Regions from separate parts of the Eoetvoesiella sp. genome, predicted to be linked through region 1. Evidence: predicted binding sites of a transcription regulator. Region 1 holds the regulator's gene; each other region holds the start of a gene.

Evidence for each region. Region 1 encodes FliA, which starts transcription of late flagellar genes. Its sites were predicted from a motif close to CTAAAGTTTNNNNNNNNNNNGCCGNTA; they were not measured.
Region 2: flgK (flagellar hook-associated protein FlgK) is a predicted target of FliA. The motif match lies at 880-906, and genes of this name have one in related genera.
Region 3: VNT00_RS09295 (FliC/FljB family flagellin) is a predicted target of FliA. The motif match lies at 1,031-1,057, and genes of this name have one in related genera.

The regions. Positions count from the first base shown of each region.
Region 1 is NZ_DATMGA010000004.1:16,178-18,431, reverse strand. It holds gene VNT00_RS00655 (hypothetical protein) at 1-150, opposite strand, end outside; gene ribA (GTP cyclohydrolase II) at 208-816, opposite strand; gene VNT00_RS00645 (RNA polymerase sigma factor FliA) at 870-1,631, opposite strand; gene VNT00_RS00640 (flagellar protein FlaG) at 1,829-2,221, shown strand.
Region 2 is NZ_DATMGA010000005.1:5,656-7,909, forward strand. It holds gene flgK (flagellar hook-associated protein FlgK) at 1-815, opposite strand, end outside; gene flgJ (flagellar assembly peptidoglycan hydrolase FlgJ) at 957-1,949, opposite strand; gene VNT00_RS00765 (flagellar basal body P-ring protein FlgI) at 1,967-2,254, opposite strand, start outside.
Region 3 is NZ_DATMGA010000032.1:12,585-14,838, forward strand. It holds gene VNT00_RS09290 (hypothetical protein) at 1-950, shown strand, start outside; gene VNT00_RS09295 (FliC/FljB family flagellin) at 1,192-2,254, shown strand, end outside.

The DNA of each region.
Region 1 (2,254 bases):
CTCGGTCCAGCCCGCCTCGCGCTGGGCCTGGGTATAAAGCTCGAGGCTGGCGTCGGTGGGCAGCCAGTCCCGCTCGGGCTGCAGCTCGAGCCCGTCCAGGTGCTTGATATTGCCGTTGGGCAAAATATACCAGGCGCTCATTTCACTCATTGCCAGCCCGCCAGGACCCATGCCCCGAGGCGTGGAACCGTTCCATGCGCATGCCGCCTATTCCTCTTCGACGAGATAGCCCTTGAACAAATGGCCAAGCTTGACCGCCTTGGTGCGCAAATACCCTTCGTTGTAGCGGTTGCGATTGACCTGCAATGGTATGCGCTCGGTTACATCGATACCCAGTTCGCGCAGGGCATCGACCTTGCGTGGGTTGTTGGTCAGCAGGCGCAGCCGGGTAATGCCGAAGTGATCCAGCATGGGCTTGCATAAATCGTAGCGGCGCATGTCGGCGGGAAAACCCAGTTGCTCGTTGGCCTCGACCGTATCGGCCCCTTGATCCTGAAGGTTGTAGGCCCGGATCTTGTTGAGCAGGCCGATGCCGCGTCCTTCCTGGCGCAAATACAGCAAGGCGCCGCGCCCTTCGGCGGCGATCATCTCGAGGGCGGTTTCAAGCTGGGCGCCGCAGTCGCAGCGCTGGCTGAACAGGCCGTCGCCGGTCAGGCACTCGGAGTGAATCCGGGCCAGCACGGGCTCGCCGCTGCCGACATCGCCTAATGTAAGCATGACATGCTCTTTGCCAGTTTCGGGAACGATAAAGCCGTGCAACTGAAACATGGCCCAAGGCGTGGGCAATTTGCAGGAGGTAACGTAATCCAATTTGATTCTCTAGGACGGCAATTCTGCATTATAAGGCAGCGCCGCCGCGGGGCTCCGGATTACAGCAACCCCTGAAGCGCCTGCTCGCCCGGGCTTTCATCCCAGAAATTGCGCGCCAGCGCGGTACGAATGCGGGCCACCGCCTGCGAACGCAGTTGCGACACACGTCCTTCGGTGATGCCCATGACAGCGCCGATCTCTTTTTGGTTCAGATCCTGCTCGAACTGCAGCGACAGCAAAAGCTGCTCGCGCTCGGGCAGATTGCCGATGGCCTCGACGAGAGCACGGCGCAGGCCGTCCGACATCAGCATGTTCAAGGGATTGCACCATTCTCCCGCCGCCTCGGACTGCAGTTGCGGATGATCCAGGCCATCGCTGAAATCGCCCTGGTTGCGGGACAGGTCCTCGTAATGGATGACCTGCACGCCCCGCGCCTCTTCCAGCAGCTCCTGGTATTCGGGCAAGGACATATGCATTGCCTCTGCGATTTCGGACTCGGTGGCCGGACGCATGAGCCGATGGCTCAACTGATGCATGGCCTGCTCGATGGTCTTGATCTTGCTGCGCACACTGCGCGGCAGCCAGTCCTGGGAACGCAATTCGTCCAGCATGGCGCCGCGGATACGCATGACGGCGTAGGTCTCGAACTGGGCGTCGGGCGTCTGCTGATAGCGCCTGACGGCATCCAGCAGACCCATCATGCCCGCTTGCAACAGATCGTCGAGCTCGACGCTGGCCGGCAATCTGGAAATAAGCTGCAAGGCCAGACGGCGAACCATCGGAGCGTATTGCCCGACCATTTGGTCTTCGGAAGTCGGCATGCGTAAATTAAACAAAATACGGAAATGAACAGAGCCTCTATTCTCGCCGGTTTCCGCCTTGGGATTGGCTGAAGCTGTCCCGAAATTCGTCGGTTATTCGCCTGATTGAAACGTCCGCCCCCCTAAAGTTTCACGCAAAAGTACCGTTAAGGCGCTGAAAGTAATAGTTGGATACCGGACCCACAGGAGGGATTTCAATGGTCAACCCGATTGCATCCGCCGCATCCGTTCCGATCAACCCGTTGCCGGCGGATATCGAAAGACCCGTCATATTCCCCGAACCGGCGCAGCAGGTCACGGCGGCGGGCGAAACGCTGGATGCTCGAATATCCCAAGACAAGCAACAGCAATCCTCGTCGGACAGCATCCAATTGCCGCTGGACAAGGCCCTGGAAGAATTGAACAACAGCATGCAGGCCTGGTCGACGGGCATGCGTTTCAACCTCGACCCGGAAGCGCAGCGCGTGGTGGTGTCCATCGTCGACAACGCAACGGGCGAAGTGCTGCGCACCGTGCCCAGCGATGCCGTCATCCGGGTGGCCAAGATGATCGTGCAATTGCAGGGAAAAGCCATAAGCACCCAGGCGTAAAACCCGGGGAGCCGAACAGTCCGGAAGCCGTCC
Region 2 (2,254 bases), on a different contig from region 1:
ATTTCGACCAAGGTGGTGCGGCCGGTGCCGGTGGGCGCGGAATACGCCACCACGGTGCGCGAAGGATCGTCCGCCGAGGGAATGGCCTGCAGGGGGAAAACCGTGTCGCCGCCCAGCAGCACCTGGCCGTTGCCGATGGTAAGGTTGACATTGCCGTCCTGCTCGAACACCTTGACCCCAGCCAACTGGCTGAGCTCGGACACGGCCTGGTCGCGCTGATCGAGCAGATCGTTGGGCGGCTGCCCCGAGCCGGATGCCTTGGCATTGACGATTTGCTGGTTCATGTCGCGGATGCGCTCGACATAGCTGTTGATTTGCGTAACGACCGTGGAAACCTGGGTATTGATGTTGTCCCGCTGCGAGTCCAGGAAGGCGTTGGCATCGTTGATCTGGCCGACCAGGCTGGCGGCGCGGCCCAGAAGGTCCTGGCGGGAGGCCGGGTCGGCCGGCGCCGAAGCCACCGCCTGGATGCCGTCGAAAAAATTTTGCAACGCAGGGGTAATGCCCACGGTGCGGTCGGCGAACAAGTTGTTAACCTGGACGATTTCGTTGCCGTAGGCGGTAATGGCGGCCCCCGTGCTTTGCGAGTTGACCAATTGCCGGTACAGGAAATTGTCGTAGGCGCGCTGCACGCTGTCGGTCTGCACGCCGCGGCCGATGAAGCCGACCCCCGTGCTGGTCGCGCCCGCCGTCGACACCATGACCTGCTGGCGGTTATACCCTTCGGTCGCCGAGTTGTTGATATTGTGGCCGGCGGTTTGCAGGCGGTTTTGCGCCACGTTTATGCCCGAGAGACCAAGATTGGCTAGATTCATCGATATTCCGTTGGTAACAGGATGAGACCTCTGTCTTACCCTGGGGGATCATCATTCAGTGCATTAACGGCATTTCGCCGGAATTGTTTAGCCTGGAAGCCTGGGCGGTTTGCGCCGGCTGCCGCCCCCAGAAACGGTGGCTCACGTCGCCAATTTATTGAAATATCCCATGATGCTGATCAGCTTTTCCGCATAGGCGGGGTCGGTCGCATAGCCGGCGTCCTGTATGCGCCGCGCCGCCTCCTGGGCGGAAGATGCCTTGGCCACGTCGCTGTAGCGGTCGCTGTTGCCGATCAGCTTGGCGTAGTCGGCAAACGATTCGGCATACGAGCTGTAGGCCCGGAACGGCTGGACGACCTTGCGCGCCACGCCGTTCTCGTATTCGGTGGTCGTAATATTCACCACCTTGCCGGTCCAGCCGCCGGTTGCCTTGATGCCGAACAGGTTGTAGCTGTTGGAGCCGTCGTCGCCCTTGATCTCCCGCTTGCCCCAGCCCGACTCCAGCGCCGCCTGGCTCAGGATGAGCTCGGCCGGCAAGCCGCTTTTGGCTGCGGCCGCCTTGGCGGCGGAGCCCATGCGGTCGACGAAATTCTGGATATGCGCCGGCGCGCCCTGCACTGCCGAGACCGCCGCCCCCACCATGCTGCCCACCGAGCTTTGCGACAGCATGTCGATCAGCGAGGAAATGGACGTGGCGTCTTCCTTGCGCTCGTCGCCGATGCGCGAACGCAAGCCCGGAACGCGGGAAGGCGCCAGTTCGGGCAAGGACTTGGCGCGCGCCTCGATGGCGGCGGCGCCCTGCCCGTTCGACGCATTGCCCTGGATTTGCTGCAGCAAGGCCTGGGCCAGGCCGATGCCGGGATCGGACAGCTGCAAGGCGCTTTGCTCGTCGGCCATGCTTTGCGCGAGACGGGTCTGGTCGCTGTCGAGCAGGCCCTTCATGCCGGACGCCTGCCTGGCCTGCTTGAGCAACTGCTGGATGAACATCGCCTCGAATTGCTGGGCGACCTGCTTCTGGTCTTTTGCCGAGGCGTTTGCGCCGTTCTTCACGGCCAGCCCCAGCTGGTTCAAGCGTCCGAAGTCGATGGCGGAGTCAATATTGGCGTCGGCTGGCCTGGGCATGTAGTAAGTCATGGCGGCAATCCGTTCCCTTAGATGATTTCCAGATCGGCGCGCAGGGCGCCGGCGCTTTTCAGCGTCTGCAGAATGGAAAGCAAGTCTTGCGGCGTGGCGCCCAGCGCGTTCAGGGCCTTGACCACGTCGGCCAGATTGGCGCTGGTCGTGACCCGCTTGATCGTGCCCTGTTCCGAGCGCATTTCGATCTGCGTGTTCTGCGTCACCACGGTCTGGCCCTGGGTGAACGGCGTATCGGGCTGGCTGACCTGCTGCTGGTTGTTGATGACCACCGACAAATTGCCGTAAGCCACCGCGGCCTCTTC
Region 3 (2,254 bases), on a different contig from region 1:
TGCAGACCATCAAGAATCTAGGCATCAACCTGATCCGCCTCTACGACTGGGATCCCCGCAACGACCACAGCCAGTTCCTCGATTACGCCAACAGCCTGAACATCAAAGTGGTCGTGCCCATCAGCAATTGGCTGCCCAAGCAAAGCTCGACCGTCTGGGATGAACAGGTTCCCGGTTATTTTTCAAGCCGCAACTTCGGCAATAAGGCCGGCACCGACTGGCACCCTGCCATCGCCGGCGTCATTATCTCGAACGAACTGGACAGCCCCTCGGAAGACGGCGGCATCCACTACGTTCCGGCAATCGGCCTGGTGGCGCGCTTCCTGCAGGAAGCCGACAAACGAGGATTCAGCAAAACCGTTCCCGTGGGCATACCGGTAACCTTCGTCCCCCGGGGCGAGCCTTTCGGGCCGGGCGGCCAGAACCTGCCGGGCTGGAACCAGTTCAACAAATTGCTGACCGACCCCCGAACCGCCCCATACAAAGACCGGCTCATGCTATGCGCCAACACCTACAACGACAAGGTGTACCTCACCGCCAACGCCGAAGGTACGGGCGAGGGCTGGATCCCGCTGACCTACAAGCAATTCGGCGCTCCCATCCTGTTCACGGAAATCGGCTACAGCCGCGCAAAACCCGACTACAGCCAGCAATACGTGCATGATCAGTTGCAAAGCGTGCTCGACTACCAAAAAGCCAATCCCCAGCAAGTACTCGGCGCCATGCACTTCCAGTTCGACGACAAAGTCTGGAAGCAGACTCCCGGCGACACCGATACCGAAGGCGCTTTCGGCATGTTCCATCACGGCGCCATCGTAAGGCAGATCCCAACCGTGCAAGCCGACTATGACTTCTATGCGGACGGCACCAATGGCAACTTCGGCACCCTTACCATCGACAAGCTCGACCAGACTTCCATCTATACCCCCGTGGTAGATGCCTACAAATAACTAAAACCGCCTCGCCAGCCACTTCGACGCGCGCCGCCCGGCGCGCGTCGCTCCATCCGGCAATACACCTGCTCCCTCCCCTAAAGTAATTCCTCCCTGGGCCGTTAATGCGAAGGAACAGGAAGAACTACGGCTTGATTTCCGCCCAAACCCGCCCCCGGGACGCAGCGTCAAACTCTAATTCTTCTTGGCAACCAGAGGCGAAGCAGTGTTTCGCCGTATTCATACCTAGGAGTTATCCATGGCTGTTATTAACACCAACTCGCTTTCCCTGATTGCCCAAGGCAATTTGAATAAGTCCCAATCGGCTCTGGGCACCGCCATCGAGCGCCTGTCGTCCGGCATGCGCATCAACAGCGCCAAAGACGACGCCGCTGGTCAAGCCATTGCCAACCGCTTCACGGCCAACATCAAAGGCCTGACGCAAGCCACCCGCAACGCCAACGACGGTATCTCGATCGCTCAAACGACCGAAGGTTCGTTGAACGAAATCAATAACAACCTGCAGCGCATCCGCGAACTGTCGGTTCAAGCCACCAACGGCACGAACTCGGCCTCCGACCTGAAATCCATCCAGGACGAAATCGGACAGCGCCTTAGCGAAATCAACCGCGTGTCGGAACAAACGCAATTCAACGGCGTGAAAGTCCTGGCCAAGGACAACGAGCTGAAGATTCAAGTCGGCGCCAACGACGGTGAAACCATCTCCATCAACCTCAAGCAAATCGACAGCAACACGCTGGGCTTGGGCTCTTTCAATGTCAGCGGCCCGCAAGGCGAATCCTCCGACATCAACGGCATTGACGCCACCGCAGCCAAGAAAGTTTTTGGCGACACCACAAGCGTTACCGCCGCGGCTCTTTCGACGGCATCGGGCTCCACAAGTGGCGACCTGGCCAGCAAGCTGGGCCTGTCAAGTGCAGCAAACGTTTCCACCGGCACCGTCGTCTCCGACAAGAACGGCAACTGGTATGCCAAATTTGACATCAGCAGCATCAATGCCACCGACGCTGCAACCTTGCAAGCCAAGGGTATAACGGTCGACTCTGGCGCTGCAACCGTTTATGTTGCAGTGAACCCCACGGCAACAGATGGCTCTGTAGACACCACGACCACAACCGGTACCGCAACCTTTAAATTGGACTTCGATACCGCCAATATCGTACAAGGCTCGACTTCCAATCCTTTGGGTACGCTGGACAAAGCCTTGGCCCAAGTCGACGCGCTGCGCGGCGAACTGGGTGCCGTTCAAAACCGCTTCGAATCCACGATTGCCAACCTGAACAACACGGTCACCAACCTGT